Regions from separate parts of the Lentzea sp. NPDC051213 genome, predicted to be linked through region 3. Evidence: riboswitches for the same ligand, from Rfam matches in the RefSeq annotation. Region 3 holds a riboswitch; each other region holds the start of a gene.

Region 1 (10,390 bases), on a different contig from region 3:
GTTCGGCGTTCCAGCGGGTCGAGCTGGGCGGCGGCGCGTTCCAGCTGCGGGCGGGCGATGTCTGCCTGCGCCCGAAGCCGGCGACGAGGTACGACGTCGACCTGCTCGGGAACTGCGCGGTGGCCGATCCGGCGCAGCAGTGGCGGCTCGAGGGGCCGGATCTGTTCGGCGGTCACCTGATCCGCAACGTGGCCAAGGGCACCTACCTCACGCCCAGCGATCCGCGCCTGATGCTGTTCGAGAAAGACCCCTTCGGCCCGAGCTCGCAGCATCAGAGGTGGTATCTCCGCCTCGCGTGAGCCTTAGAGGACCAGCCCGACGGACATGGTGAGGAAGACGGCCGCGCACACCGCGTCGAGCGCGGTCGTCACACCGGGCCGGTGCAGCCGACCGGCCACCCGTGAAGCGGCCAGCACGATCATCAGCTCCCACACGGCGGCGAGTCCGAGGAACACGACGGCGAGCATCGCGAGCTGCGGTGCCGGTTCACCCGATCCGATGAACTGCGGCAGGAACGCCAGTGAGAACAGGATCATCTTCGGGTTCGTGATGTTGGTCAGGAAGCCCTGCCGGAACGGCCGGTTGCTCATGACCTCCTCCGGCTCGCCGCCGGAGCGCTTGATCAGCCCTCGCGTGATGGAAACCGCGAGGTAGAGCAGGTAGCCGGCACCGATCCAGCGCAGTGCCGTGAGCACCATCGGGTACTGCGCGAGCACCACGCCGAGGCCCGAGATCACCAGCGCCACCTGGACCGCGGCGGCCGAGTGGATGCCCGCCAGCGCCAGCAGTCCGGCGCGGGTGCCGGAGCGCAACGACGTGCGCAGCAACAAGAACGCGTCAACACCGGGGGTCACGATGACGACCGCGCACGCGATGAGGAAGGCCGGAACCTGGCCGAAGTCGAACAACACCGTCGATACCCCCGTGATCTGTGCCACTGGCCGTAAAATCTTCGGCCTGACGGGACACTAACACGAGAATCTCCGGTTTTGACGTCGTCCTAGCGCGATCGCTACGGTTGGTGACCGATCGTCCACCTGGAGCAACGAGGAGTGGTCCGTGAGGGGTAAGCGACTTGCCGTGCTGGTAGCGGTGATCGCGCTGGTCAGCGGTGGTTCACCGGCTGATGCGATCGTTGGGGGGACACCCGCGCGGGTTGCGGACTCCCCGTGGGTTGTGGCGATCACCACCCCGGACGGCCAGCTGATCTGCGGTGGCGCGCTCGTCGCCCCGGACAAGGTCATGACGGCAGCGCACTGCGCGACGCTGAAGGGCGTGCTCGGCAAGAACCAGCGCCCGGCCGAGCACCTGCGGGTGATCGCCGGCCGCACGGACCTGCGGACCGGCGAAGGCGTCGAGGCGTCCGTCGCGAGCATCTGGCGGCACCCCGACTACCGCGAGGTCACCAAGGGCGACGACGTGGCGGTGCTGACGCTCGCCCGGCCGCTGCCGTACCGGACGATCGCGCTCGGCGACGCGGGCGACGACGGCGTGGTGCTCGGCTGGGGCCGCACGGCGGAGAACACCCCGCCCGCCATGACCCTGCGCAAGGTGACGGTGCCGATCCTGTCCGACGCCGAATGCCTCGCGAAGGAACCGGATTTCCGGCCCGGCGCGATGCTGTGCGCCGGTCGTGGGGGCCGCGACGCGTGCACCGGTGACTCGGGCGGGCCGTTGGTCGTGCGGGGCAGGCTCGCGGGCGTCGTCTCGTTCGGACGGGGGTGCGCGCGGCCGGACGAGCCGGGCGTCTACACCCGGCTGACGCACTACCGGTCGACGCTCGGCTTCTGATATCCAAGGTGCGGTGCGAACCACTCCTTTTCCCGCCACCCTGCGACGGCAGTGGGGACTCGATCTGAGCCCCACCCAGCTGTACGCGATCCTGCGGCTGCGTCAGGACGTTTTCGTCGTCGAGCAGAACTGCGTCTACGCCGATGTGGACGGCCGTGATCTCGAACAGGGGACCCGGCACTTCTGGCTGGAAGCCGAGGGATCGCACGAACCGCTCGCGTACCTGCGGCTCACCGAGGAGCCCGGCGACACGTTCCGCATCGGCCGCGTCGCCACCGCGCGCATGGCTCGTGGCCGTGGTTTCAGCCGCCGGCTGATGCAGGCGGCTCTGGCTGACGTCGGCAACGTGCAGTGCGTGCTGGACGCGCAAACGTACGTCGTGGACTTCTACGCGTCGTTCGGCTTCGTGCCCGAGGGTGCGGAGTTCATCGAGGACGGGATTCCACACCTGCGGATGCGGCGCACTCACTGATCACGCGCACCGCGCGCTCGATGTCGGCCTCGGTCAGATCGGCGCGCGCGGTGAGCCGCAGCCTGCTGATCTGGTCCGGCACCGACGGCGGCCGGAAGCAGCCGACGAGCACGCCGTTCGTGCGGCAGTTCTCGGCCCACTGGAACGCCTGTTCCGGGCTCGGTGCCCGCACGCTGACCACGGCGGCGGTGGGCGTGCTGGCCTGGAAACCGGCTTCCTTCAAGCGGTGGCTCAGGTCGTGCGCCACGGTCAGCGCCCGCTCGGGACGGTCCGGCTCCTCGCGCAGGATCTTGATCGCCGCGAGGGACGCCGCCGCGCTGCTCGGCGCGAGGCCGGTGTCGAAGATGAACGTGCGCGCGGTGTCGATCAGGTGCTTGATCACCCGGCTCGGGCCGAGCACCGCGCCGCCCTGCGCGCCGAGCGACTTGCTCAGCGTCAGCGTCGTGATCACGTCCGGCGCCCTGATGATGCCCGCCGCGGCCACGGCACCCCGGCCGCCGGGGCCGACGACCCCGAGGCCGTGCGCGTCGTCGACGACGAGTGCGGCGCCGTTCGCGCGGCAGGCCTCGTGCAGTTCGTTGAGCGGCGCGATGTCGCCGTCGACGCTGAAGACCGAGTCGGTGACCACGATCGCGCGCCGCTTGCCGCGGGTCTCCAGCGCGTGCCGGACCTTGCCGACGTCGCAGTGGTCCGCGACGACGACGTCCGCCTTGGACAGCCGCGTGCCGTCGATCAGCGAGGCGTGGATGTGCTGGTCGGCGACGATCGCCGTGCCGGGTCCGGTGAGCGCCGTGAGAGCGCCCAGGTTCGCCGCGTAGCCGCTGGAGAACACCAGCGCCGACTGGCTGCCGCAGAAGTTCGCGAGCTCGTACTCCAGCTCGGCGTGCAGCTCCGTCGAGCCCGTGACCAGGCGTGACCCCGTGGAGCCCGCGCCCCACTTCAGCGTGGCGGCCGCCGCGGCACCCGCGACGCGCTTGTCCTTCGCGAGCCCGAGGTAGTCGTTGCTGGCGAGGTCGAGGTCCGTGGAGTCGGCGGTGCGCGGGCGCAGTCGCCGGGTCAGACCCGCCTTGGCGCGCGCCTCAGCGCGGACGTCGATCCAGTCGAACGTCGACTCACCACCACTGGAAATCGCCTCAGTTGTGCTCACGGTCACCGACTGAGTCTCCCATCCGCCGACTAGCGTGCCGCTCGTGGACCTGTTCACCTTCACGCGCGCCGAACTCACCTCACCGGTGCAGTTCTGCGACGGCCGCTGGGTGGTGTCGGACTACGACGACGTGCGCGCGGTCCTCGCCGATCCGCTGACTTTTCTGCCTGACAACGCACTGACCGCCGTCACCCCGGTGGCGCCCGCTGCCCTGCGCGCCCTGGTGAGGGCCCGCTTCTCGCTGCCGCCGACGCTCGCGAACAACGGTTCGGAGTCGCACGCCGGCCTGCGCCGCCTGGTGGCGTCGTTCTTCACGCCGGCCCGCGTCGCCGCTGCGGAGCCTCGCATCCGTTCCCTCGTTTTGGAACGCCTTGGTGGCACGGATCTCGTGCGCTCGCTCGCGTGGGACCTGCCGGCGATCGTGCTGATGGACCTGCTGGGGCTGGAGAACGTCGACATCCCGACGTTGAAGCGGTGGAGCACCGGGTCGCTGGAGTTCTTCTGGGGAGACATCTCCGTCGAGCGGCAGATGGAGCTCGTCGACGACGTCGGCGATTTCCACCAGTGGCTGATCAAGCGCTACCACGCGCGGGACGGAGAGCTGTTCTGCGCGTTGGCCGATGCCGGTGTCTCCGCTGAGGACTCCGCCGGCCTTTGCTACTTCCTGCTGATCGCCGGTCAGGAGACGACGACTCAGTTGTTGTCCACGGCGTTGCGGCGTGCGTTGCAGGACCGTTCGTTGTGGTCTTCTCTGCCTGCGCCTGGCGTGGCGGAGTCGTTCGTGGAGGACGTGCTGCGGACGGAGACGCCCGTGGTGACCTGGCGGCGCCTCACGGCCCGTGAGGTCGTGCTGTCCGGCGTGCGGGTGCCTGCCGGTGCTGAGCTCGTGTTGTTGTTGAGCGGCAAGGAGAACGACCCTCGGCACCTGGCGTTCGGGTACGGGCGCCACTTCTGTCTCGGCGCCGGGCTGGCGCGGCTGGAAGCAGCGGTGGTGCTGCGGACCGTCGCCACGCACGAGCCGTCGTTGCGGTTGGACGGTGGAGTTCCCGAGTGGCTGAACCTCCTGTCGTTCCGCGCGCCTAAGTCGGTGGCCGTGAGTCGTTGACCTGAGGTTTGATGCCTGGGTGATGAACCGTCAGCTCTCCGGAGTCACCAAGAGGACGCTGCTAGAGACGCTCGGCCCGGTCCCGGACGTGGATCCGGACCGCTACGGCGACGGCGGCCCGGTAGGCGCGCTGGAGACGCGGGTAGCGCAGCTGCTGGGCACCGAGGCGGCGTTGTTCGTGCCGACGGGGACGATGGCGCAGCAGATCGCGCTCAAGTGCTGGGCCGACCGCACGCACAACCCGATCGTGGCGATGCACCCGCAGGCGCACCCGATCACCCACGAGGACGACGCGCTGACCGTGCTGTCCGGTCTTCGCCCGATCAAGGTCGGCAACGACGAGGTGGCCACCTGCCCCGAGCCGTTCGGCACGCTGCTGGTCGAGGTACCCGACCGCGAGGCCGGCTTCATCCTGCCGACCCGGGACGAGCTCACCTCGGTCGTCGACGCCGCCCGCGAACGGGACGCGGTCGTGCACCTCGACGGCGCGCGGTTGTGGGAGAGCACGTACGGGCTGGGCAAGCCGCTGGAGGAGATCGCCGGGCTGTTCGACTCGGTCTACGTGTCGTTCTACAAGTCTTTGGAAGGCATCTCGGGGGCGGCTTTGGCTGGCACCCAGGACTTCGTCGACCAGGCGCGGGTCTGGCGGCACCGGTACGGCGGCATGCTGTTCCAGCAGTGGCCCGCCGCGCTCTCCGCGCTGCACGGCCTGGACACCGTGCTGCCTCGGTTGGGTTCCTACGTGGCGCACGCCAAGGTCGTGGCGGAGGCGATGGGGCAGCCGGAGCCGCACACGCACCAGTTCTCGCTGCACCTGCCGGGTGACCCGGCTCGGCTGACTGAGCTGAGCGGGAAGTTCCTCGGGAAGTTCTGGCGGGATGGGCGGCTGGCCAAGACCGAGGTCACTGTTGCCGGTCCGGCGCTGGAGTGGACGGGCGAGGAGGTCCGGGAGGCTTGGCAGCACTTCACCGGCCTGCTGTGACCCGGCAGCTCTGGCTCTGGGGCCTGGTCGCGGTCGGCAGCCGCCTGCCCGTCGCGATGGCACCGATCTCGCTGGTGTTCCTAGGGCGAGCGGGCACCGGCGGCTTCTCGTTCGGCGCGATCGCGACCGCGGTGTACGTGATCGGCGAGATCGTGGGCGCCTCCGTGCTCGGCGCCCGGCTGGGCCGCTCCCGCCGCCAGCTGCCGGCGGGTCTGGTCGTCGGCGCACTCGCGTTCGCCGCGACGCCGTTCGCCGACGGGGTGGTGCTGCTCGCGCTGGTGTTCCTCGCCGGAGCCGCACCGGCGGCCGCGCCCGGCGGCACCCGCGCGATGCTGACCTCGCTCGTGCGGGAGGAGAAGGTCGCACGGGCGCTGAGCGCCGAGGCCGTGCTGTCGCAGATCGTGTGGGCGGCGGCACCCGCGCTGGCCGCGGCGCTGTCGTTCCTGATCCACCCCGGCGCCCCGATGCTGGTGGCGGCCGCGTTCCTGCTGGTGGCGGCAGTGACACTGGGGTGGCTGCCGGAACCCGAACGCGTCACCGCGCCGATCAGCCGGTCACTGCTCGCCGCGTGGCCGATCTTCCTCACCAGCTCGGCGTCGAACGCGCTGTTCGCGGCGACCGAGCTGATGCTGCCCGCGCTGCTCGAGGAACGGGGCATCGCCTACGGCTGGTCGGGGCCGATGCTCACCTGGTTCGCGCTCGCCTGCGCGGCCGGCGCGCTGATCTACGGCCTGCGCACCTGGCCTGGGTCGGTGCGGCTGCACAGCCTGGTGCTGCTCGTCGGCATGGCGCTGTGCATCGGCATCACGGTCTTCCTGCCAGGTCTGCCGGGCATCACCGTCGGTCTGCTGTTCGCGGGGTTGTTCCAGGCAGGGGCGATGGTGTCGCGGAGCCTCTCCCTGCGTGAACGCCTGCCGACGCACGCTCACGCGGCCGCGTACTCGGTCATGTACGCCTTCGCCGGGATCGGGTACGGCGGGTCCGCGTCGATCTCGGCGGTGGCGCTGGAGCTGTCCGGTGCGTCGACCGCGATCCTCATCGGGGTCGTGATCACGCTGGTGATCATCGGGGTCAGCGCGTCGGCGGAGCGCTCTGTCGTGAAGGCCACCTGACTGCGGGGTTGGTCCGTCCCCGGCGAAATGCGACGATGCCGGGGCTGTGAGGGGTGTACGAGGAAGCCGGTGCGAATCCGGCGCCGTCCCGCGACTGTGACCGGATCTGGAGAAACCGGGAGTCAGGAACTCGTCCCCCTCTTGATCACCGACCGCGGGCGTGGACACCCGAGGAAGGACTTCGCCGAGCATGTTCCCCTTTTCGGCTGTCGTCGGTCACGACGACCTCCGGCTGGCCCTCTTGCTGAACGCCGTGCATCCCGGCATCGGCGGCGTACTCGTGCGCGGCGAGAAGGGGACCGCGAAGTCGACGATCGTGCGTGCCCTGGCCGCGCTGCTGCCGGAACTCCAAGTCTCCGAAGGCTGTCGCTTCGGGTGCGCGCCCGGCACCACCGACTGCCCGGACGCGCCGCACGAACGGATCGAACGGCGGCCCGCGAGGCTGATCGAGCTGCCCGTCGGCGCCACCGAGGACCGGCTGGTGGGGTCGCTCGACCTGGAGAAGGCGCTGACCGAGGGCGTGCGGGCGTTCCAACCGGGACTGCTCGCCGCCGCGCACCGGGGCGTGCTCTACGTCGACGAGGTCAACCTGCTGCACGACCACCTGGTCGACCTGCTGCTCGACGCCGCCGCGATGGGGCGCGCACACGTCGAGCGCGAAGGCGTCTCGGTGTCGCACCCGTCGCAGTTCCTGCTGGTCGGCACGATGAACCCGGAGGAGGGCGAGCTGCGGCCGCAGCTGCTCGACCGGTTCGGGCTGACCGTGGCGGTCAAGGCCGCGCGGGACGTGCACATCCGCACCGAGGTGATCAGGCGCCGGCTCGCCTACGAGGCCGACCCCGTGACGTTCGCCGGGCAGTGGGCGGCGGAGGACGCCAAGCTCAAGCAGCAGATCACCACCGCGCGGGAGAACCTCAAGGCGGTGTCCCTTCCGGACAGTGAGCTGCGCCGGATCGCCGCTGTCTGCGCGGCTTTCGAGGTCGACGGCATGCGCGCGGACCTCGTGGTCGCCCGTGCCGCCACCGCGCACGCCGCGTGGCGGGGCAGCGAGCAGGTCGAGGAGTCGGACGTCGAGGTCGGGGTCCGGCTCGCGCTGCCGCACCGGCGGCGGCGTGACCCGTTCGACGAGCCGGGTATCGAGGAGCAGCAGCTCGAGGACGCGATGCGCCAGGCCGCCGAGCACGCCGAAGAGCCAGAGGGACCGGACGACGACGGTCCCGGTGGTGGCGAGCTGCCCGAACCGCAGGAAGGCCCGGCGGGCAACGGGAACGCGCCCAACGACCGGCCCGCGCCGGAACCCGCGCCCGCGTTCAAGGCGCGGCTGCTGGAGGTCCCCGGTGTCGGGGAAGGCGCGCCGGGCAAGCGTTCCAGGGCCCGCGCCCGCACCGGCCGGATCGTCCGTTCCTCCAAAGTGGACGGCAACGGGCTGCACCTCGTCGACACGCTGACGAACGCGGCACCGCACCAGAACGCACGTGGCCGCAGCGGTCCCGGGCTCGTCCTCACCGGCGCCGACCTCCGCAGGGCGGTCCGCGAGGGCAAGGAATCGAACCTCATCCTGTTCGTCGTCGACGCCTCCGGCTCGATGGCCGCGCGGCAGCGGATGTCGGCCGTCAGCGGCGCGGTCGTCTCGTTGCTGCGCGACGCCTACCAGCGGCGCGACAAGGTGGGCGTGGTGACGTTCCGCGGCCAGACCGCCGAGGTCGCCCTGCCCCCGACGACGTCCGTGGACGCGGCCGCGACGCGCCTCAAGAAGATGCGCACCGGTGGCAGGACGCCGCTCGCGGACGGGCTGCTCAAGGCGCACCGGGTGCTGGAGATCGAACGGCTGCGCGACCCGCAGAAGCGCCCGCTCGTGGTGCTGCTGACGGACGGCCGCGCCACCTCGAGCGGCCTCGGCGGCGACCCGATGAAGGACGCGATCAAGGCGGCGGGCCTGCTCGAGCAGACCGCGGTCGTGGTCGTGGACTGCGAACAGGGCCACATCCGGCTCGGCCTCGCGCAGAAGATCGCCGAGGCGCTCCAGGGCACCTGCGTCCGGCTCGACCAGCTCAGCGCCGACCACCTCGCTGGCGTGGTCCGCGCGGCTTAAGGAGAAACCCCAGTGCCACAGGGACAACCCACCGAGGTGCCGAAGGACGGCCTGACCACCCGGCAGCGCCGCAACCGGCCGTTGCTGATGCTGCACACCGGTGAGATGAAGGGGAAGTCGACGTCCGCGTTCGGCATGGCGCTGCGCGGCTGGAACCAGGGCTGGGACATCGGCGTGTTCCAGTTCGTGAAGTCCGCCAAGTGGAAGGTGGGCGAGGAGTCCGCGTTCAAGGCGCTCGGCCGGCTGCACGAGGAGACCGGCGAGGGCGGCGCCGTCGAGTGGCACAAGATGGGCGAGGGCTGGTCCTGGTCACGCAAGCAGGGCACCGAGGACGACCACGCCGCGGCCGCACTCGAAGGCTGGCACGAGATCCAGCGCCGGCTCCGGTCCGAACGTCACGGCTTCTACGTGCTCGACGAGTTCACCTACCCGCTGCACTGGGGCTGGATCGACGTGGACGAGGTCGTCCAGACGCTCGCCGACCGCCCCGGCCACCAGCACGTGGTGATCACCGGCCGGTACGCGCCGGAGAAGTTGATCGACGCAGCCGACCTCGTGGTGGAGATGACCAAGGTCAAGCACCCGATGGACGCCGGCCAGAAGGGACAGCGGGGGATCGAGTGGTGAATCGGCTGGTCGTCGCGGCCCCCGCCTCGGGCAGCGGCAAGACCACGGTCGCGACGGGCCTCATGGCCGCGTTGCGCCGGGCCGGGTCGCGGGTCGCGCCGTTCAAGGTCGGCCCCGACTACATCGACCCCGGCTACCACTCGCTCGCCACGAACAGGCCGGGGCGCAACCTCGACCCGGTGCTCGTCGGCGAGGAGCGGATCCCCGGCCTCTTCGCGCACGGCTCGAAGGGCTGCGACATCGCGGTCGTCGAGGGCGTGATGGGCCTGTTCGACGGCCGGGTGGACACCGCGGGGGTCGGCTCGACCGCGCACGTCGCCAAGCTGATCAACGCGCCCGTGCTGTTCGTCGTGGACGCACGCGGGCAAAGTCGATCACTCGCCGCGCTGCTGCACGGTTTCCGCGGCTACGACCCGACGGTCCGGCTCGGCGGCGTGATCCTCAACCAGGTCGGCTCGGAACGCCACGAGCAGGTGCTGCGGTCCGCGTGCGACGAGGTGGGCCTCGACGTGCTCGGCGTGTTGCCGAGGGACACTCAGTTTTCGTTGCCCTCACGGCATTTGGGGCTCGTGACGGCGGCCGAGCACGGCTCAGAGGCGGTCGCCGCGGTCGACGCGATCGCCGCCGCGGTGGCCAAACACGTCGATCTCGACGCGGTGCGGGCGCTGGCGTCGTCGGTGCCGGCGATGGCGGTCGCCGCGTGGGAACCGCAGGTCGAGCGGGTCGCCGGTGAGCCACTGGTCGCCATCGCGGGCGGAGCGGCTTTCACGTTCGGCTACGCCGAGCACGTCGAGGTGCTCAAAGCAGCGGGCGCGGCCGTGGCGGTCGTCGATCCGTTGCGCGACGAAGATCTTCCGGAAGGCACCGCCGGTCTGGTGTTGCCGGGAGGTTTCCCCGAACAGCACGCGGAAGCCCTGTCGGCCAACGTGAAGTTGCGCGAGGCCGTCAGTCGGTTCGCTCGATCGGGTGCGCCGGTCCACGCCGAGTGCGGTGGGTTGCTGTACCTGGCGCGGTCGCTCGACGGGCATCCGATGTGCGGCGTGCTCGACGCAGACGGGTCCA
Region 2 (10,390 bases), on a different contig from region 3:
GCGCGCGAACGTCCAGCGCCGCAAGGGAGATCTCCTCTCCGCCCGCGCCGAGCTGACCCTGGCCGACGACCACCTGCGGCAGGACCGGCGCTGGCACGCGGTCTCGACGTGGCAAGCCGCGCTGCTCGCCGACGTCCTGCTCGAAGAGGGCCGCCTGGACGAGGCCGACGTGCTGATCGCGGAGGCCTCGACCGAGGACGCGCGCCGAACGTGGTCGTACGGCGGCCTTCTGACCGTCCGCGGCCGAATCCTGACCGCGCGGGGCGAAGACCGAGAGGCACTGGAGTCGTTTCTCGCCGCCGGCCGGCACTGCGAGGCCTGGCCCTATCGCAACCCCGCGCCGCTCGCGTGGCGGTCCGGCGCCGCGCTGGCCTACGCGGCGGTGGGTGACGGCGAACTCGCCCGCCGGTTCGCCGACGAGGAGGTCGCGCTGGCCCGCGTCTGGGGCGCGCCGCGCGCGTTGGGCATGGCGCTGCGGGCCGCCGGGCGGGTGACCGCCGGAACGGCCGGGAGGACGCTGCTGGAAGAGGCCGTGCGGGTGTTGCGGACCTCCCCCGCCCGCCTGGAGCTGGCCCGCGCGTTGGTCGACCTCGGCGTGGTGATGCGCCGTCAGGGCGACACCACTGCTGCGCGCGCGTGCCTGCGTGAGGCGCTGGACCTGTCCCAGAAGTGCGGCTCGGCGGCGATGGCCGCGCGGGCGCACTCCGAGCTGGTGGCGACCGGTTTCGCGCCGCGGCGGATGCGACAGACCGGGCCCACCGCGCTGACGCCGACCGAGCACCAGATCGCTGCCCTGGCCGCACGCGGGCGTTCCAACGAGGAGATCGCGGCGATGTTGCTCATGCCCGCGGACACCGTCGAGGGCGTGCTGTGCGGGACCTACCGCAAGCTCGGCGTCTCCGGGCGGTTGCAGCTGGCGGAGGCACTCGACGTGGGTGGTTCGGACCCGATCGGCCGCTAGATTCGGTTGCGACGTTCGGCCTATCGTCCTGCGCATGGCCAGCGACCTGCAGCGACGCAAGGTGTCAGTGGTGTTCGGCGCGATGGACGCCGACGGTGACGGCTACCTGGACGAGAGCGACTTCCGTGCGCTCACCGCGCGCTGGGTGTCGTTGCGCGGGGGCGACGAGGAGCTGCTGTCCCAGGTGATGATGGGCTGGTGGGCGACCCTGCAGGCGGCCGCCGGCCAGGACCGGGTGTCGGTGGACGACGTCCTGAACATCGTGAGGTCGCTGCCGAAGGCGCCCGAGGCCGTCACGTCCACCGCGGACGCGATGTTCGGTGCCGTGGACGAGAACCACGACGACTACATCTCGCAGGACGAGTACCAGACGATGATCACCGCCTGGCTCGGGCACAACGGCGCCACGAACTTCCCGCAGCTGGACGCGGACGGTGACGGCAGGCTGTCGCGCACGGAGTTCGCCGAGCTGTGGCTGGAGTTCTGGGCCGGCGACAACGCGGACGCCGCCGGCACCTACGTCTTCGGACCTGTCTAGGCATGCACCAGGGTGAAGAACTCTTGACGTGACGCGGGATCTGACCGCAACACGCCCTGCAGCGCCGACGTGACGGTGCGGGATCCGTTGACCCGCACGCCTCTCAGCGTCATGCACATGTGCTCGGCCTCGATCACGACGCCGACTCCCTTGGGCTGCAGGTGTTCCTGCAACCAGTCGGCGACCTGCTTGGTTAGCCGCTCCTGCACCTGCAAGTCGCGGGCGAACATCTCCACGACCCGCGCGAGCTTCGACAACCCGAGAATCCTGGCGCCCGGCAGGTAGCCGACGTGCGCGACACCGTGAAACGGCAGCATGTGGTGCTCGCACAACGACTGCACGGGAATCCCCCGCGCGAGCACGAGCTCGTCGTAGCCCTCGTCGTTCGGGAACGTCGTCAGGTTGAAAGCCCTGGGCGTCAGGAGTTCCGCATACGCCTCGGCGACGCGGCGCGGCGTGTCGGCCAGGTGCTCCGAGAACGGGTCCTTGCCGAGCGCCTTCAGCAGTTCGGTCACCGCCTGCCGCGCCGCCTCGACGTCGATCGGATCGGTCATCGGCTGGCCAGCCTGGACAACGCCAGTGCGGCGACCAGCAGGCCGAAGTCGCGCAGTGCCACGTCGTAGTAGCCGGACAGGGTCAGCAGGTTGACGATGATGCCCAGCAGCCAGGCGGCGACGACGAGCCCGCCCCACTTCGGCCGCAGCGCGACCAGGACACCGGCCGCGATCTCGATCACGCCGACGATGTACATCGCGGTCTGCGGGGTGCCCGGCACGATCGAGTCGATCCACGGCGCGAGGTAGACCGGCCAGTCGGTGAGCAGGTTGAAGAACTTGTCCAGCCCGAACAGGATCGGCGCCACGGTGAAGACCGTGCGGAGCAGCAGGAAGGCCTGCTGGGTGGGCTCGGTGCGGGTGAGGAGAGCCATGCGTCCTCCTTCTAAAGACAACGTTGGTTAACGTTAGAACCACTGGCGGATTTTAGTCAACAGAAGTAGGTTTTAGAGATGGCCGACCACGTCGCCGCCGTCGCGGCCCTAGACGAGCCGAACCGGCGCAGGCTCTACGACTTCGTGGCGCGCCAGGCCGCACCCGTCAGCAAGGACGAGGCTTCGGTGGCGGTCGACGTGCCGCGCACGACCGCGGCCTTCCACCTCGACAAACTGGTCGAGATGGGCCTGCTCGACGTGGTCCACGAACGACGGTCGGGCCGCACCGGTCCCGGTGCCGGGCGGCCGGCCAAGCTCTACCTGCGCTCGTCCGGGCAGATCGAGGTGTCGCTGCCGGATCGGCGGTACGAGGCGGCCAGCCATCTGCTGACGGACGCGTTGCTGGAGGCGCAGACCACGGGCGAGCCGCCGCGCGAGATCCTGAACCGGCGGGCCTACGAGTGGGGCTCGGACCTGGCCGGGTCGGCGGGTGGCGAGGTCGTCGAGGCCCTGGAGTCCTTCGGCTTCGAGCCCCGTCAGGACGGTGGCTCGATCCTGCTGGGCAACTGCCCGTTCCACAGCCTGGCGCAGCGGCACACCGAGCTGGTGTGCGGGATGAACCTCTGCTTGATCAGCGGGCTGCTGGACGGAATCAAGGAGACCGGTCACACCGCTAACCTGGACCCCGCCCCTGGTCACTGCTGCGTACGCCTCGACCAGGCTTGACGCGGTGGCAACCACGCGTCTGAACGCCCGCGCGCTCAACCGGGCACTGCTCTCCCGGCAGTACCTGCTGCGCCGGCAGGATCTGCCGGAGCGCGACGTGGTCGATCACCTGGTGGGCCTGCACGCGCAGATCCCGGTGGGCCCGTACGTCGCGCTGTGGTCGAGACTGCGCCGCTACCGGCCGGAGCAACTGTCCACGATGGTCGAACAACGCGAGCTGGTGCGCACCGCCCTGATGCGGTCGACGATCCACCTGGTGACGCCGCAGGACTGCCTGACGCTGCGGCCGTTGGTGCAACAGGTGCTGGACCGCGACCTCCACACCAACGCCAGCCACGCAACCGTGCTGCGGGGCCTCGACGTGGACGCGGTCGTCAAAGCAGGCCTGACCTTGCTGGACGAACAGCCGCGGACGCCGAGCGAACTCGGCAAGGCCCTGCACGAGCGCTGGCCGGACCGCAAGCCGGAGACGCTCGCCTACGCGGTGCGCAACCTGGCCGCGCTGGTGCAGATTCCGCCGCGTGGCACGTGGAACAAGGCCGGCCGCACAGTCCACGCGTCGGCGCGGACGTGGCTCGGCGAACCGGCCGAGGAACCTCAGTCGATGGAGCGGATGATCCGGCGGTACCTGGCGGCGTTCGGACCGGCGAGTGTGCGCGACGTGCAGGCGTGGTGCGGGCTGACCAAGCTGGCCGAGGTCGTGGACCGGATGCGACCCGAACTGAAGGTGTACCTGGACCAGGCCGGCAAGGAGCTGTTCGACCTGCCGGAAGCCGAGCTGCCCGATCCGGGGATCACCGCGCCGCCCAGGTACCTGCCCGAGTACGACAACGTGTTCCTCTCTCACGCCAACCGGGAACGGATCATCCCGGAGGGCCTGTCCTTCGCCCAGTGGTGTCGCAAATACGGGCTGCTGATGACCGTGCGCGGAGGTGTGCTGCGCGGCAATCTCCTGATCGGCGGCATGCTCCAGGGAATTTGGCGCGTGGACAAGGAGAAGAAGGCCTGCACGCTCGTCGTCGAGCCGTTCACCAAGGTGTCGGGCAAGGACCTGGGAACGCTCGAGAAGGAAGGCCAGGCGTTGCTGGCCTTCGCGTTCCCGAAGGCGGAGTCCTTCGACGTCCGGATACTGCCGGCGCGCTAGGCGCCGTCCTCCAAGTCACCCTCGGTCTCGAGGTAGGCGGCACGGAGAGCGTCCAAAGTGGACGGCTCCGGGTGCTCCCACATCTTGCGCTCGGCCGCCTCCAGCAGCCGCTCGGCGATGCCGTGCAACGCCCACGGGTTCGAGGCCTGCAGGAACTTCCGGGTCTCCGGGTCCAGCACGTACGACTCGGTCAGCTTCTCGTACATCCAGTCCGCGACAACGCCGGTGGTGGCGTCGTACCCGAACAGGTACTCGACCGTCGCCTGCAGCTCGAACGCACCCTTGTACCCGTGCTGCCGCATCGCGCCGATCCAGCGCGGGTTCACCACGCGGGCGCGGAAGATCCGTGAGGTCTCCTCCGTCAGCGTGCGCGTGCGGACCGCCTCCGGCCGCGTGCTGTCACCGACGTACGCGGCGGGCGCCTTGCCGGTCAACGCCTTCACCATGGTGACCATGCCGCCGTGGTACTGGAAGTAGTCGTCCGAGTCGGCGATGTCGTGCTCGCGGGTGTCGATGTTCTTGGCCGCCACCGCGATCCGCCGGTACGACGACTCCATGTCCTCGCGCGCCGCGATGCCGTCGACTCCGCGGCCGTACGCGTAACCGCCCCACACCGCGTAGACCTCGGCGATGTCGGAGGAGTCTCGCCAGTTGCGGCTGTCGATCAACGGCAGCACACCCGCACCGTACGCACCCGGCTTCGAACCGAAGATCCGCAGCGTGGCCCGGCGCTGGTCACCGTGCTCTTCGAGGTCCTTGAGCATGTGTGCCCGCACGAAGTTCTGGTCCGCGGGCTCGTCCAGCGCGGCCACGAGCTGCACGGCATCGTCCAACATGGACACGACGTGCGGGAACGCGTCGCGGAAGAACCCGGAGATCCGGACCGTCACGTCGATGCGCGGCCTCTCCAGCTCCGGCAGCGGGATCACTTCGAGGCCCGTGACCCGGCGGGACTGGTCGTCCCACACCGGCCGCACACCCAGCAGCGCGAACACCTCGGCGATGTCGTCACCGGCCGTGCGCATCGCGGACGTTCCCCACACCGAGAGGCCGACGGACGGCGGCCATTCGCCGTCGTTGTCCGCGCGGTACCGCTCCAGCAGCGAGTCGGCCATGGCCTGGCCGGTCTCCCACGCGAGGCGCGACGGGATGGCCTTCGGGTCGACCGAGTAGAAGTTGCGGCCGGTCGGCAGCACGTTCACCAGGCCGCGCAACGGCGAACCGGACGGGCCGGCCGGGATGTAGCCGCCGTCCAGCGCGTGCAGCACGTTCGTCATCTCGTCCGTGGTGCGGGCAAGCCGTGGAACCACTTCCAGCGCGGCGAACTCGAGGATCTTCTGCACGTCAACGGATTCGTGCAGGGTCTTGGCGACTTCGGCGTCCCAGCCGGCGTCTTCCATGGCCTGGACGAGACCGCGCGCCTCTTCCTCGATGGCGTCGGTGTCTTCGCGCGACGTGGTCGTGAGCCCCAGCGCTTCCCGCAGGCCGGGCAGCGCGGCGACCTGGCCGCCCCACATCTGCCGTGCCTGCAGCATCGCGAGCACGAGGTTGACGCGCACGCTGCCGGTCGGTGCCTCGCCCAGGATGTGCAGGCCGTCGCGGATCTGGACGTCCTTGACCTCGCACAGCCAGCCGTCGACGTGCAGGATGAACTCGTCGAACTCCGCCTCGTGCGGCCGGTCCTCGAGACCGAGGTCGTGGTCGAGCTTCGCGGCCTGGATCAACGTCCAGATCTGCGCGCGGGCCGCCGGCAGCTTGGCCGGGTCCATCGCGGAGATGTTGCCGTACTCGTCGAGCAGTTGCTCCAGCCGCGCGATGTCGCCGTAGCTGTCCGCGCGGGCCATCGGCGGCACCAGGTGGTCGACCAGCGTGGCGTGCGCGCGGCGCTTGGCCTGCGTGCCCTCACCGGGGTCGTTGACGAGGAACGGGTAGACCAGCGGCAGATCGCCGAGCGCGGCGTCCGTGCCGCAGGATGCCGACATGCCAACGGTCTTGCCGGGCAACCACTCCAGGTTGCCGTGCTTGCCGACGTGCACGACCGCGTCCGCGCCGAACTGGGCCTCGATCCACCGGTACGCCGCGAGGTAGTGGTGCGACGGCGGCAGGTCGGGGTCGTGGTAGATCGCGATCGGGTTCTCGCCGAACCCGCGCGGCGGCTGCACGATGACGACGACGTTGCCCGACTGCAGCGCCGCCAGCACGATCTCGCCGTCCTTGGACTTCGAGTGGTCGACGAACAACGAGCCGGGCGCGTCACCCCAGTGTTCCTGCATCGACTCGCGGAAGTCGTCGGGCAGCGTCTCGTAGAACTCCCGGTAGTCCGCCGCCGCGATGCGCACGGGGTTGCTCTCGAACTGCTCCTGCGTCAGCCAGTCCGCGTCCTGGCCACCGGCCGCGATCAGCGCGTGGATCAACGCGTCGCCGTTCAACTCCTCGACGCCCGGCAGCTCGGTGCCGATGTCGTAGCCGTGCTCCTGCATGGCTTTCAGCAGCCGCACGGTCGACGCGGGCGTGTCGAGCCCGACCGCGTTGCCGATGCGGGAGTGCTTCGTCGGGTACGCCGACAGCATCACCGCGATCTTGCGCTCGCCGACCGGGATGTGCCGCAACCTTGCGTGCCGGACCGCGATGCCGGCGACGCGCAGCGCCCGTTCGGGATCGGCGACGTACACGGTGAGCCCGTCCTCGTCGATCTCCTTGAACGAGAACGGAACCGTGATGATCCGGCCGTCGAACTCGGGGATCGCGACCTGGGTCGCGGTGTCCAAAGGAGACAGTCCGTCGTCGTTCTCGTCCCACGACGCGCGGCTCGACGTCAGGCACAACCCCTGCAGGATCGGCACATCGAGCGCGGCCAGCGCACCGACGTCCCACGCGTCGTCGTCACCACCGGCAGACGCCTTCGCCGGATTCGTGCCACCGGCCGCGAGCACCGTCACGACCAGCGCGTCGGCCTGGCGCAGGGTGTCCAGCAGCTCGGGCTCGGCCGTGCGCAGCGACGAGCAGAAAACCGGCAGAGCCTTGCCGCCCTTGGCCTCGATCGCGTCGCACAGCGCGTGCACGAACGCCGTGTTCCCCGCAACGTGGTGCGCGCGGTAGTAGAGCACCGCGACCGTCGGGCCCTGCTGCGTGCTTTCCCGTTCCAGCACACCCCACGTGGGGGTGGCCGCGGGCGGCGCGAACCCGTGCCCGGTCAGCAGGATCGTGTCCTCGAGGAACTTGTGCAGCTCGGTGAGGTTCGCCGGCCCACCGTGCGCGAGGTAGAGGTGCGCCTCCGCGCAGACACCGCCAGGCACCGTGGACAGCTCCATCAACGCGGCGTCCGGCTGCTGCTCACCACCGAGCACGACCACCGGCAGCCCGCTGGCGAGCAACCAGTCCAGCCCTTCCTCCCACATCCGGCGTCCGCCGAGAATGCGCACCACCACGAGGCTGACCCCGTCGACCAGGGCCGGCAGATCGTCGGTGGTGAGTCGCGCGGGGTTGCCGAGCCGGTACTCGGCGCCACAGGCGCGCGCAGACAGCAGATCGGTGTCAGAGGTCGACAGCAGCAGGATCACGCAGGCTCCATCCCTCGTGGGGTCCTCGCCCCAGGTTGCGGGCAACGGGCGAAGCGGAGTTCCTGACTCCCAGCGGATTTGTTCGCTGGTCACAGTGGCGGGACCGCGCCGGATTCACACCGGCTTCCTCCTGCGCTTCGTCGTTCGGGCTCACCCTAACCGGCGGGTTACAGTCCGACCTATGCGTACTCACCCGGATGCCTGCCCAGGCGCCGTCGAGCTGCACCCCGCGGCCGACGGCGGCCTCGCGCGCATCCGGGTGCCGGGCGGCACGCTGTCGGCCGCGCAGTGGGACGTCGTGCGGGTGGCGGCGCTGGAGCTGGGATCCGGGTCGGTGGAGCTGACCTCGCGGGCGAACCTCCAGATCAGGGGCCTCGCGGACGGCGTGGAGCTGGGTGCGCGGCTGCGCGCCGCCGGGCTGCTGCCTTCCGATTCGCACGAGCGCATCCGCAACATCATCGCGGCGCCGTTGGAGGACAACCAGGCGCTGGTCGACGCGCTGGATCTGGCGTTGTGCGCGGATCCGGCGCTGGCGTCGCTGCCAGGGCGTTTCCTGGTCACGGTCGGGGCTGCGGTGAGTGGGCTGGGCGGTGACTTCGGCCTGGTCAGCGCTCCCGTGGGCGGGCTCGGCCCGGTCGACGACACGCTGAGCAGCCACAACGCCGCCCCAACCGAAACCGTCCTCCTCCTCGCAGGCCAGGACACCGGCATCCGAGTCACCGACCCGGTCGACGCCGTCATCGTGGCCGCCCGCCTCTTCCAGCAGCTCCGCGGCACCGCCTGGCGCCTGTCCGAAGTGGACGACGCTGTGCGGAAGATCACCGAACACTTCGGCGCCTCGAACGCCCCCAGAATCACTCCCGCTGTAACCCCGGTCACTCCCTCACCGGTGACCCCAGGCGTACCGCTGGGCCGCCTCGACGCCCACCGACTCCCCGGCATCCCGGTCCGCCTGACACCGTGGCGCAGCCTCGTCGTGCCGCCGGGCACCGACACCACCGGCCTGATCACCGACCCGGCCTCCCCGTGGCACGGCGTCAGCGCCTGCACCGGCCGCCCCGGCTGCGCGAACTCGCTCTCCGACGTACGGGCAGACGCGCGCGCATGGGTCGATGCACCACACCACACACACGCACCCGGCCGGGTACCCCCAATTTCGATCCTAGCCACCAGGCCCGACACCCCCGGCCTGACCACCAGCCCCGACACCCCCGGCCTGACCACCAGCCCCGACGCCCCCGGCCTGACCACCAGGCCCGACGCCCCAGGCCTAGCCAGGCCCGACACCCCCGGCCAGGTGCACTGGTCAGGATGTGCACGCCGCTGCGGCCGCCCCGCCGGCGATGTGATCGAGTTCGTCGCGACCGGCGACGGCTACCGCCGCATTACCGGCTCAGCCGGTGACGAGGAGATCGGGTGACGCAGTACATCAAGGACGGCGCGGAGATCTACCGCCGGTCCTTCGCCACCATTCGCGCGGAATCGGACCTCACCAGGTTCCCCGAGGACGTCGCCAGGGTCGTCGTGCGGATGATCCACTCGTGTGGGATGACCGACCTCCCGCAGGACATCGCCTACTCCCCCGACGTCGTGCGGAACGCCCGGCAAGCACTCCGAGACGGCGCCCCGATCCTGTGCGACGCCAACATGGTCGCGTCCGGCGTCACCCGCCGCCGGCTGCCGAAGGACAACGAGGTCCTCTGCTACCTGCAGGACCCGCGCACACCTGAACTGGCACAACGCATCGGCAACACCCGCAGCGCCGCCGCCCTTGAACTCCTCACGGACCGCTTCGGCGGCGCGGTGATCGCGATCGGCAACGCCCCGACCGCCCTGTTCCACCTGATCGACCTCATCAACGCCGGTGCCCCGCGACCAGCGGCGGTGCTCGGCATCCCGGTCGGTTTCATCGGCGCGCAAGAGTCGAAAGAAGCTTTGGCCGCAACGGATCTGGAGCACCTGGTGGTGCGCGGACGCCGGGGCGGCAGCGCCATGACGGCGGCAGCCATCAACGCGATCGCGAGCGAGGAAGAATGACGGGCAAGCTCTACGGCGTCGGCCTGGGTCCTGGCGACCCGGAACTCGTGACGGTCAAGGCCGCGCGGCTCATCACCGCGGCGGACGTGGTCGCGTTCCACAGCGCCCGGCACGGCCGCAGCGTCGCGAAGACCATTGCGCAGCCGTACTTCCGCGAGGGCCAGATCCAGGAGCAGCTGGTCTACCCGGTCACGACCGAGGACACCGACGACTACCAGGGCGAGATCGACCAGTTCTACGAGGAGGCCGCCGCCCGCCTCGCCGCGCACCTCGACGCCGGCCGCGACGTCGTGGTGCTCGCCGCGGGAGACCCGTTCTTCTACGGCTCCTACATGCACATGCACAAACGCCTCGCCGACCGCTACGAGTGGGAGGTCGTGCCGGGCGTGACGTCCGTGAGCGGCGCGAGTGCCGTCCTGGGCACGCCGCTCGTCGAACGCGACGAGGTCCTCACGATCCTGCCCGGCACCCTGCCGCCCGAGGAGCTCGCGGCGCG
Region 3 (10,390 bases):
GCCCCATCGGCCGCGGGTGCGGTGATCACCGCAGCCGCGATTTGGTGGGACAGACGCCGAACCGCCCGTTGACAACCATTCGGCAGGCGTGTCTGTCTAGTAGTGGTGGACATGCTCACCTCTGGGAAAGCACCGTCGCTGACGCCGCCGGCCCCGTCGCCAGTTGCTGTCGCACGTCCCCCGCGCCGGTGGTGGTTCACGCTCGTCGTGGTCGCGCTCCTCGCCCAGATGGCGATCGTGATGATCACGACGGCCGTGCGGCAGTCCCCGACGATCGACGAGCCGGTCTACGTCGGCGCGGCGATCGTCCAGCTGCAGCAGCACAGCCTGCGGTACAACCCGGAGCACCCGCCGCTCGGCAAGCTCATCATGGCGGCGGGCCTCGCCTTCGCCGACGTGCGCCTCGACCCGGCCTTCGCGGGCGACCAGACGCAGCTCGGCCGGCACGTGCTCTACGAGTCGGGCAACGATCCGGCCAGGCTGTTGCTGCTGGCGCGGCTGCCGATGATCGTGCTGACACTGCTGTTCGGGCTCGTCGTGCTCGGGTTCGCCAGTGATGTCGCCGGCCGTGCGGGCGGGCTGGCGGCGCTCGCCGTGTACGCGTTCTCGCCGGACGTCATCGCGCACGGGTCGCTGGCCACGCTCGACGTGCCGGCGGCCGGTTTCCTGCTGACGTCGGTGTGGCTGTTGTGGCGAGCCCGCAGCCGCCCCGGTCTCTACCTACCCCTCGCGGGACTCGCCCTTGGCGCGGCCCTCGCCACGAAGATGAGCACCCTGGCTGTGGTCCCGGTGTTGCTGGTCCTGGCCGCACTGGCCGGCCTGCGGGCTCGGCTCTTCTGGTTCGTCATGGCCGCGGTTGCCGTCGTGTGGATGTCCTATCTCGTGGTGGATCCGCAGCTGCGTTGGGAGTCACCGGCGGATCTGCCGGACGTTGAGGGCATGCGTTGGCTGCCGTTCCCCGAGCCGTTCCGGGACGGCATGCGCGTCCAGTTCGGCCTGGAGGAGCGGGTGTGGGGCGGTTTCCTGTTCGGGACGCACTACCTCGGTTCGCGGTGGTACTACCTGCCGGCCGCGCTGCTGGTGAAGACACCGTTGGGCGCCTTGGCGCTCTGGCTGGCCGGTGCCGTCGCGCTGGTGTCGGTGCGGCGGCTGCGCCCGGCAGCGTTGTACGTCCTCCTTCCCACGGCCGTGCTGCTGGCCGCGGCCATGACCGGCAACCGTGACCTGGGCGTCCGGTACGCGATCTTCGTGCCGATGTTCCTGGCGGTCGCGGTGGCCGGTGTGGTCGCCGTGCGGCGGCGGTGGGTGCATGTCGCAGTGGCGGTTCTAGTCGTCTTCGCCGCGGTCAGTTCGCTTCGGACGTTCCCCTACTACCTGCCGTACTCCAACGAGGCGTTCGGCGGGCCGGCGGAGACCCATCAGCGGCTGCACGACTCGAACGTCGACTGGGGCCAGGACCTGGGCCGGCTGGCGGACCGCCTGCGGCAGCGCTACCCCGGTGAGCGGATCTGGCTCGTCTACAAGGGAAGCGGGGTGCCGTCGTACTACGGCATCGACGCCGCCGATCCACGTGAGGTGCCACCGGATCAGGTGCGCGGGCTGCTCGTCGTGTCGGATTCGGCCATCGCCAAGGCTGACGATCGCCTCAAGGCGTTGGTCTCCGGCAGCACGCGGATCGACGAGGTCGGCCACTCCATCACGATCTTCCGCCGGCCGTAGCCCTCGTCTCCGGCGTGCTCAGCGCCAGGTCGACGGCGGCCTCGGCGTGGACGAGCGCGGTGTCGACGAGGGGCACCGGGCTGTCCTGCGCCTCGACGAGCATGCCGAACTCGGTGCACCCCAGGACGACCACTTCCGCTCCCCGGTCCACCAGGTCGGCGATCGCCGCCTTGAACCGTTTGCGCGTCTCGGGCCGGAAGATCCCTTTGGCGAGTTCGTCGTACAGCGCGTTGTGCACGTGGTCCCGGTGTTCTCCTTCCGCGACAAGCACTTCCAGGCCGTAGCGCTCCCGTAGCCGGTCCACGAAGTAGCCGCCGATCATGGTGTAGCGGCTGCCGAGCAGCCCGACGGTGTGGAAGCCGCCATCCAGGATCCGGCGCGCGGTCGGGTCGACCACGTGCAGGAACGGGAGATCCACGGCGTTCTCGAAGTGTTCGGCGGCGGCGTGGACGGTGTTGCACGCCACCAGGAAGAAGTCCGCACCGGCCGCCTTCAGCCTGGTGGCCTGTTCGGCGAGCAGCTGACCGACCACGTCCCACCGGCCGAGTCGCTGGTTGCGCTCGACCTCCGCGAAATCGGTCTGTGCCATGACGAGTTTCGCGCTGTGCAGACCGCCGTCGCCCGAACGCTGCGCGATCAGCTCGTTGATGACCCGGTAGTAGACGATCGAACTCGGCCATGCCAGGCCGCCGACGATCCCGATCGTTTTCATGACCGCACGCTAGGACGGGTCCGACTCATACGTCCAATACGGAATAGCGCTGTATTTGATTCGCTGGTGTATGGAACCTTCCGGGTGTCGGCTGCTCCGAACGGACGCTTGTGGTGCGGACAGGAGCGCTGCCACGATCGGGGTGCGATGCAAATGACTGGGGGGTCATTCATGAAGCCACTTCTGAGGCACACGACTGTCTTCACGTGTGCTGCCGTTCTTTTCGCAGCCGCCGCACCGTCCGCATTGGCGGGCGATGACGCCAAAAGACCTGCGCGCGTCGAAATCACGACGAATCTCTGGCAGAAGCAGGAGAAGATCGACAGCCTCGTCAAGGACATCCGCACGAGCGGTGAATCCGGCGGCATTTCCGGCGTGGTCGTCGATCCGGACCACGGGAAAGTGACGCTGTACTGGAAAGGCACCCCGCCCGCGGCGGTCGTCGGCCGGATCAAGGCGGCGGACGGCATCGCGGTCGAGGTGCGGCAGGCGCCCTACACCGAGGCCGAACTGCTGGCGGAGGCCGACCGGATCTCGCGAAAGCCACTGTTCAACGGGCCGCGCACGGGTCAGCGGATGATGAAGGTGAGCCCGCGGCCCGACGGCACCGGGCTGGACGTCGGCCTGCACGGCCTGCCGGCGGAGGTCGCGCCGCAGCAGGCCCGGCAGGTGGTTCCGGCACTCGACAGCACGGTGCCGCTGAAGGTCACCGCCACCGATCAGGTCTCGTTCACCACCCGTGCGTTCGACACCGAACCGTATTGGGGTGGCAGTTACATCCACCGCCGCGCCAACGGCAATTCGTGCTCGAGCGCGTTCGGCGTGACCGGTCTCAACGGTGCCGCCACCTATCTGCTCACCGCTGCGCATTGTGGTGAAGGCACGTGGGGTAGCGCGCTGTACCGCGACGCGAACGGGAACCTCCAGCAGAACGTTTACGGAAACACCATTCCGGCGGGCCGGGCGACGGACATCGACGTGCAGCTCATTCTCACGCCGGCCATCGACGGAGCCGGGGTCTACTGGGGCAGCTACATGAACCCGCCCGCCGGCGATCCCGGCACGAACGACGGCGTGTCGGTGCGCGGCTGGACGCCGAACAGCACCGGCAACGCGTTCTGCCTGTCCGGTTCGTACTCCGGCACGGTGTGCCCCGGCGCCGACATCCGGGTCACCGGCACCAACATCACGATCACCTACGACCCGCCGTCCAACGGCGTCGGGCGCGTGACGAACCTCGTCCAGGGCGCCGACGTGACCGGCACCCGCGGTATCGGCATCGTCGGCAACGGTGACAGCGGCGGGCCCGTGGTCAGCCCGACCAACGACGGCGGCGTGCTCGCCCGTGGCGTGATCAGCGGAATGGCGACCGGGTCCAACTTCGAGCAGCCGTGCCAGGGTTACGTGCCACCCGGCCGGGTGTGTTCCAGGGTGGTGTTCTTCGCCGACCTGCAGAATTCGATGGCCAGGGTCGGCGTGCGGCTCAACACCACCACCGGCTGAGCAACCTGGGAGGCGTCTGGTTCCGTCCTCTGTGCAGGACGGAACCAGACCGGACGCGGAGGGGTGATGGTGCGCAAGGCTGTCGTGGTCGCGCTGCTGGCCATGCTCGTGGCCTCCTGCGGGAGGAACGCCACCGAGCAGGGCAGTCCGCCGCCCGTCGACCCCGCGCTCACCGCCGCCGCGGCCGCGATCCAGCCGTTGCTGGAGTCGTTCACCGGCACCTTCGCCGGGCTCGAACTCCGGCACGAGGTGCCGTCCCTGGTGGTCTACCGCAAGCCCGACCCTCGGCTCGACGCCGAGGTCGGTAAGGCCGCGTCCGGCGTGCGGGTGGAGTTCCGCGACGCGAAGTACTCGCTGGCCGAGATGAAGGCGGCCGGCGGGCGGGTCATGGACGACCGCGAGTACTGGAAAGGCCGTGGCCTGACCATTTCCGCTGTGGGACCGAAGGTCGACGGATCGGGCGTCGAGGTGACGTCGGTGAACGAGGCCGGCGACTTCGCCGGTGCGCTGCACGAGCGTTACCCGGACATGGCGTTCGTCGTGCGCAAGGGTGGGGAGGTCGTGCCACCTATGGACACCGGCTCGCCGCCGGTCTACCCCGGGCCGCCGTCGAAGTGACCGCGCTGGACGTGAATCGGGCGGGGCAGGCTGCTTCGGCCGGTCGTCGAAGTGACCGTGCCGGACGTGAACCTGCTCGCCACCGATCTACCCCGGCCCGCCGTCGAAGTGACCGTGCCGCCCCGCCCCAGACGCGAACCGGGCCGCGCCGGCAACCCCTTCCTGCCGCACGATCGGCACCCCGGCCGCCCCCTCAGCGCGCAACGCCTCCGCCAGCGGCAGGTCAAGACCCGCGTAGGTCGACGCCCGATCAGCGAGCACGCACTCGAACGGAAACGCGGCGATCTGCGAGGCCAGCCGCAGCGCCGCGGGTACGGCCTCGCCAGGCTCGACGACCCGGTTGGCCAGCCCGATCGCCAGCGCCTCGTCGGCGTGCACGGGACGGCCGGTCAGGATCAGGTCCAGCGCCCGCCCCAGCCCGACGACCCTCGGCAGGCGCACCGTGCCGCCGTCGATCAGCGGCACGCCCCACCGCCGGCAGAACACGCCGAACACCGCATCGCTCTCGACGACCCGCAGGTCCGCGAGCAGCGCCAGCTCCAGTCCACCCGCGACGGCGTGGCCGCTGACCGCCGCGATCAGCGGCTTGCTCAACTGCAACCGCGTCGGTCCCATCGGGCCGGTGCCACCGCCGTCGGGGTCGAGTTCGTTGCGCCGCAACGGGTCGCTGACCGAGGTCAGGTCCGCGCCCGCGCAGAACGTCCCGCCCGCGCCCGCGAGCACCGCCACTCGCTGGCCGGGATCCGCCTCGAACGCGAGGAAGGCGTCCCGCAGTTCGGCGGCCATCGGGCCGTCGACGGCGTTGCGCCGGTCCGGGCGGTCCATCCAGATCACCGTTGTGGTGCCTGAAGTCTCGACACGGACGTCCATCAGTCCTCCACGGGTTTGCGGGCGACGAGTCGTTCCACCAGGCCGAGCTTGAAGCGTTGCCGTTGCTCGACTTCGAGGCCGCGTGCCTGGAGCAGGAGCAGCGGCCGGCGGCGGAAGTGCTCGCCTGCCAGCGGAATCGTGGCTCGCTCCACCAGCCACTGCACGCCGCGGGTGAGCCGGGCCGAGCCCGCGACGTGGTCGAGCAGGATCAGCCGCCCGCCGGGACGCAGCACCCTGATCATCTCGCCGACCGCGACCGAGGGGTCGGGGATGGCGCACAACCCCAGCGTGCACACCACGGTGTCGAACGCGCCGTCGGCGAACGGGAGGGCGTGCGCGGTTCCTTGCTGCAGCGTCACTTCGCGGCCGAGTTCCCGGGCGCGGGATCGCGCGAGGTCGAGCATCCGTTCGCTGAGATCGAGGCCGGTCAAGGTGACGGCAGCGGGGTAGAACGGCAGGTTGAGTCCGGTGCCGATGGCGACCTCGAGGACCTCCCCGGTGGCCTGCGAGCAGGCCCAGCGGCGGGAGTCGCCGAAGACCTTGCGGTCCAGGACGCCCATCTGATCGTCGTAGTTCGCCGACTTGCGGTCCCAGTACCGCTGCCAGCGGGTGGTGTGATCCACGGTTCCGCCCCCTCGGTCGTCGTGATCACAGAGTGATCGTTTGGAGCTGCTCCAAGTAGGCGACACGCCCACTACATGTAGGTGGTGGATCGCTCCCGGCGTCCATGTATTGTGCCTCGAAGCTGGTTCGGCCGATCATCCAGATCGGTCGTCGCAAGAGGGAACCCGGTGTGAATCCGGGACTGCCCCGCAGCGGTGAGTGGGAACGAAAGCCGTCAGAAGCACTGGACACCGATGTCTGGGAAGCGACGGCCGGTAGGAGCCGACAGGCGTGCCCACGAGTCCGAAGACCTGCCAGCACCCCGCACGTGCCTGCGTGCGGGCGTCCGCGGCCCCGAGGGAGGGCGGGAGGACGTGGCGGTCGCGCGCGCCCGTCTACTCCTCGCTGCTCTCGTGGCCACCTAGCTCGCGAGGAGAGAGCTGTGACGGCGGTCGACACTGTCACCACCACCATGCGCGTCAAGAAACGCAACGGTTCACTCGAACCGGTAGACCTCAACAAGATCGTGCGCGCGGTTGAGCGCTGCACGGTGGGTCTGCACGACGTGGACCCGCTGCGGGTCGCCACCAAGACCATCAGCGGCCTGTACGACGGTGCCACCACCGAGGAGCTGGACCGTCTCTCGATCCAGACCGCCGCCGCGCTGGTAGCCGAGGAACCCGAGTACTCCAAGCTGGCGGCCGGTCTGCTGGCCGCCTACATCGAGAAGGAAGTGCGCCGCCAGGGCGTGCAGTCCTTCAGCCAGAGCGTCGCGCTCGGGCACGCGGAAGGCCTGATCGGCGACGCGACCGCGAAGTTCGTCGCGGCCAACGCCCGCAAGCTCGACGACGCCATCGACCTGGACGCGGACCGCCGGTTCGAGTACTTCGGCCTGCGCACCGTGTACGACCGCTACCTGCTGCGCCACCCCGCGAAGCGCTCGGTCATCGAGCAGCCGCAGTACTGGCTGCTGCGCGTCGCGTGCGGCCTGTCGCACACCGCGTCCGAGGCGATCGACTTCTACCGGCTGATGTCGTCGCTGGCCTACCTGCCCAGCTCGCCGACGCTGTTCAACTCCGGCACGGTGCACACCCAGATGTCCTCGTGCTACCTGCTGGACTCGCCGCGCGACGAGCTCGAGTCGATCTACGACCGGTACGCCCAGATCGCCCGGCTGTCCAAGTTCGCCGGTGGCATCGGCGTGCAGTGGTCACGGGTGCGCTCGCGCGGCGCGTTGATCCGCGGCACGAACGGGCACTCCAACGGCATCGTGCCGTGGCTGCGCACGCTGGACGCCTCGGTCTCGGCGGTGAACCAGGGCGGCCGCCGCAAGGGTGCAGCCTGCGTGTACCTCGAGACCTGGCACCCGGACATCGACGAGTTCCTGGAGCTGCGCGACAACACCGGCGAGGACGCCCGCCGCACGCACAACCTCAACCTCGCGAACTGGATCCCGGACGAGTTCATGCGCCGGGTCGAGGCGGACGCGGACTGGTCGCTGTTCGACCCGGACGAGGTGCCGGAGCTCGTCGACCTCTGGGGCGACGAGTTCGACCGCGCCTACCGCGGTGCCGAAGAGGCCGGTCGTGCCGTGCGCACGGTGAAGGCTCGTGACCTTTATGGACGGATGATCCGCACGCTGGCGCAGACCGGCAACGGCTGGATGACGTTCAAGGACACCGCGAACCGCACCTGCAACCAGACCGCCGAACCCGGCAACGTGGTGCACCTGTCCAACCTGTGCACGGAGATCCTCGAGGTCACCAGCGACGAGGAGACCGCGGTCTGCAACCTCGGCTCGGTCAACCTCGGTGCGCACGTCGCTGATGGCGGCATCGACTGGGAACGCCTGCGCACCACCGTCCGCACGGCCGTGGTGTTCCTCGACCGGGTGATCGACATCAACTACTACCCGACGGAGCAGGCGGCGCGCAGCAACCCGCGCTGGCGCCCGGTCGGGCTCGGTGTCATGGGCCTGCAGGACGTGTTCTTCAAGCTGCGCCTGGACTTCGACTCACCGCAGGCGCGGGAGCTGTCGACCAGGATCGCCGAGGAGATCTACCTGACGGCCCTGGAGTCGTCGGCCGAGCTCGCCTCGTCGGCGGGGGCGCACCCCGCCTACGCCGAGACTCGCGCGGCCAAGGGCGACCTGCAGCCGGACCTGTGGGGCGTCACGCCCACGCAGACCGAACGCTGGACCGCCGTTCGCGAGCGGATCGCCGAGCACGGCCTGCGCAACTCGCTGCTGATCGCCGTCGCGCCGACCGCCACGATCGCGTCGATCGCCGGCTGCTTCGAGTGCATCGAGCCGCAGGTGTCCAACACGTTCAAGCGCGAGACGCTGTCCGGTGAGTTCCTGCAGATCAACTCCTACCTGGTGCGCGAGCTCAAGTCGCGCGGCCTGTGGACCGAGGCGGTCCGCAACCGGCTCAAGCAGGACGACGGGTCCGCGCAGGGCATCGCCGAACTGCCCGCCGAGGTGCGCTCGTTGTTCCGCACGGCCTGGGAGTTGCCGCAGAAGGCGCTGATCGAACTGGCCGCCGCGCGCGGCCCGTACATCGACCAGAGCCAGTCGCTCAACCTGTTCGTCGCGTCGCCGACGATCGGCAAGCTCTCCTCGATGTACCTCTACGCCTGGAAAGCCGGGCTGAAGACCACGTACTACCTGCGCTCCCGTCCGGCGACGCGCATCCAGCAGGCCACCGTCACCGTCCCGACCGTCACGTCGGCCGACGCCGTCGCCTGCTCCCTGGAAAACCCCGAGTCCTGTGAGGCCTGCCAGTGACCACCCTCGAGAACACCACCCGCAAGCTCGCCCTGCTGGACCCCGGCATGGACCTCACGCTGCGGCCCATGCGCTATCCGTTGTTCTACGAGCGTTTCCGTGACGCGATCAAGAACACGTGGACCGTCGAGGAGGTCGACCTGCACTCCGACCTCGCGGACCTGAACAAGCTGTCGGAGGCCGAGCGGCACCTGGTCAACCGGCTCGTCGCGTTCTTCGCCACCGGCGACACGATCGTCGCGAACAACCTGGTGCTGAACCTCTACGAGCACGTGAACGCGCCGGAGGCCCGGCTCTACCTGTCGCGCCAGCTGTTCGAGGAGGCCGTGCACGTCCAGTTCTACCTGACGCTGCTCGACACCTACCTGCCCGACGAGAACGACCGCATCGAGGCGTTCGCCGCGGTGGAGACGATCCCGTCGATCCGCGCGAAGGCCGAGTTCTGCTACAAGTGGATCGACTCGATCTCCGCGCTGACCGAGCTGCGCACCCGTGAGGACCGCCGCTCGTTCCTGCTGAACCTGATCTGCTTCGCGGCGTGCATCGAGGGCCTGTTCTTCTACGGCGCCTTCGCCTACGTGTACTTCCTGCGCTCGCGCGGCCTGCTCAACGGCCTCGCGTCCGGCACCAACTGGGTGTTCCGCGACGAGTCGATGCACATGGCGTTCGCGTTCGACGTCGTGGACACGGTGCGGCGCGAGGAGCCGGACCTGTTCGACGAGTCGCTGTACGAAGAGGTGCGGCAGATGCTGCGCGAGGCCGTCGACGCGGAGGTCCAGTTCGCCGAGGACCTGCTCGGTGGTGGCGTGGCCGGCATGTCGGTCGCGGACATGCGGTCCTACCTCGAGCACGTCGCCGACCGGCGGCTGCAGGTGCTCGGCATCGAGCCGATCTACGGCTCCAAGAACCCGTTCGCGTTCATGGAGCTGCAGGATGTGCAGGAGCTGTCGAACTTCTTCGAGCGCCGGGTGTCGGCGTACCAGGTCGGCGTGACCGGCACGGTGTCGTTCGACGAGGAGTTCTAGGACGGGATCAAGCCGGATCGGCAGCTTCCTGCCGGTCCGGCTTCACCGCCGGCGCGGGCACGATGCGGGCGGAGACCGAGGGCGGTGGGGGAGCGAGGCCGGGACCGCCGGCGTCGATCCAGTCGATCACGCCGTGCACCGCGTCGTCGTCCAGCACGGATCCGACCCACACCGGCTTCGCCCCGGCTGCGCGGGCGGCCGGGCTGGGCTGCACGACGACCACGTTGGACTCGGTGCACGCGTCGAGGCAGTCCGCCACGCGCACCGCGGTCAGGCGCCCGCGCAGGACCTCCAGCTGCTGGTCGTGGTCGACGTCGGGATGCTTGCGAGCGGTGCCGCAACAGCAACCCCGGCAGACCGTGACACGTGGCGTCGTCATGATCTCGTTCTACCCATCCGGTGACCGGATGGGGCGAGAACGTGCTGCGGTTCTCACCTCAGCCGAGCAGGTGCTCCTCCGCCGACCGGGTCGGGCTGCCGAGGTCGACCGGCAGGGAGTGCAGCCCGTAGACGATGGACAGCTTGCGGAACGACAGCGCGCCCGGCTCGACCGCC

What was found. A riboswitch is a leader RNA that binds a small molecule or an ion and turns the genes downstream of it on or off. The one in region 3 is predicted to bind cobalamin.
Region 1: linked by a shared signal. The riboswitch ahead of ACIA8G_RS38430 (putative cobaltochelatase) and the one ahead of ACIA8G_RS12255 (ribonucleoside-diphosphate reductase subunit alpha) in region 3 are both predicted to bind cobalamin.
Region 2: linked by a shared signal. The riboswitch ahead of cobN (cobaltochelatase subunit CobN) and the one ahead of ACIA8G_RS12255 (ribonucleoside-diphosphate reductase subunit alpha) in region 3 are both predicted to bind cobalamin.

What each region holds. Positions count from the first base shown of each region.
Region 1 covers NZ_JBITEX010000011.1:20,868-31,257, forward strand. The annotation lists gene ACIA8G_RS38390 (hypothetical protein) at 1-299, shown strand, start outside; gene ACIA8G_RS38395 (LysE family translocator) at 303-938, opposite strand; gene ACIA8G_RS38400 (S1 family peptidase) at 1,060-1,791, shown strand; gene ACIA8G_RS38405 (GNAT family N-acetyltransferase) at 1,805-2,263, shown strand; gene ACIA8G_RS38410 (8-amino-7-oxononanoate synthase) at 2,217-3,410, opposite strand; gene ACIA8G_RS38415 (hypothetical protein) at 3,454-4,515, shown strand; gene ACIA8G_RS38420 (threonine aldolase family protein) at 4,538-5,497, shown strand; gene ACIA8G_RS38425 (MFS transporter) at 5,470-6,609, shown strand; cobalamin riboswitch at 6,626-6,762, shown strand; gene ACIA8G_RS38430 (putative cobaltochelatase) at 6,800-8,701, shown strand; gene cobO (cob(I)yrinic acid a,c-diamide adenosyltransferase) at 8,714-9,328, shown strand; gene ACIA8G_RS38440 (cobyrinate a,c-diamide synthase) at 9,325-10,390, shown strand, end outside.
Region 2 covers NZ_JBITEX010000007.1:324,896-335,285, reverse strand. The annotation lists gene ACIA8G_RS30235 (AAA family ATPase) at 1-961, shown strand, start outside; gene ACIA8G_RS30230 (EF-hand domain-containing protein) at 996-1,499, shown strand; gene folE (GTP cyclohydrolase I FolE) at 1,496-2,053, opposite strand; gene ACIA8G_RS30220 (hypothetical protein) at 2,050-2,427, opposite strand; gene ACIA8G_RS30215 (helix-turn-helix transcriptional regulator) at 2,506-3,153, shown strand; gene ACIA8G_RS30210 (winged helix DNA-binding domain-containing protein) at 3,158-4,297, shown strand; gene cobN (cobaltochelatase subunit CobN) at 4,294-7,857, opposite strand; cobalamin riboswitch at 7,892-8,030, opposite strand; gene ACIA8G_RS30200 (hypothetical protein) at 8,039-9,277, shown strand; gene ACIA8G_RS30195 (precorrin-8X methylmutase) at 9,274-9,894, shown strand; gene ACIA8G_RS30190 (precorrin-2 C(20)-methyltransferase) at 9,891-10,390, shown strand, end outside.
Region 3 covers NZ_JBITEX010000002.1:1,197,264-1,207,653, forward strand. The annotation lists gene ACIA8G_RS12225 (phospholipid carrier-dependent glycosyltransferase) at 112-1,719, shown strand; gene ACIA8G_RS12230 (aspartate/glutamate racemase family protein) at 1,697-2,431, opposite strand; gene ACIA8G_RS12235 (hypothetical protein) at 2,603-3,934, shown strand; gene ACIA8G_RS12240 (hypothetical protein) at 4,001-4,552, shown strand; gene ACIA8G_RS12245 (crotonase/enoyl-CoA hydratase family protein) at 4,640-5,422, opposite strand; gene ACIA8G_RS12250 (methyltransferase domain-containing protein) at 5,422-6,045, opposite strand; cobalamin riboswitch at 6,152-6,359, shown strand; gene ACIA8G_RS12255 (ribonucleoside-diphosphate reductase subunit alpha) at 6,468-8,810, shown strand; gene ACIA8G_RS12260 (ribonucleotide-diphosphate reductase subunit beta) at 8,807-9,835, shown strand; gene ACIA8G_RS12265 (hypothetical protein) at 9,843-10,214, opposite strand; gene ACIA8G_RS12270 (cytochrome P450) at 10,273-10,390, opposite strand, start outside.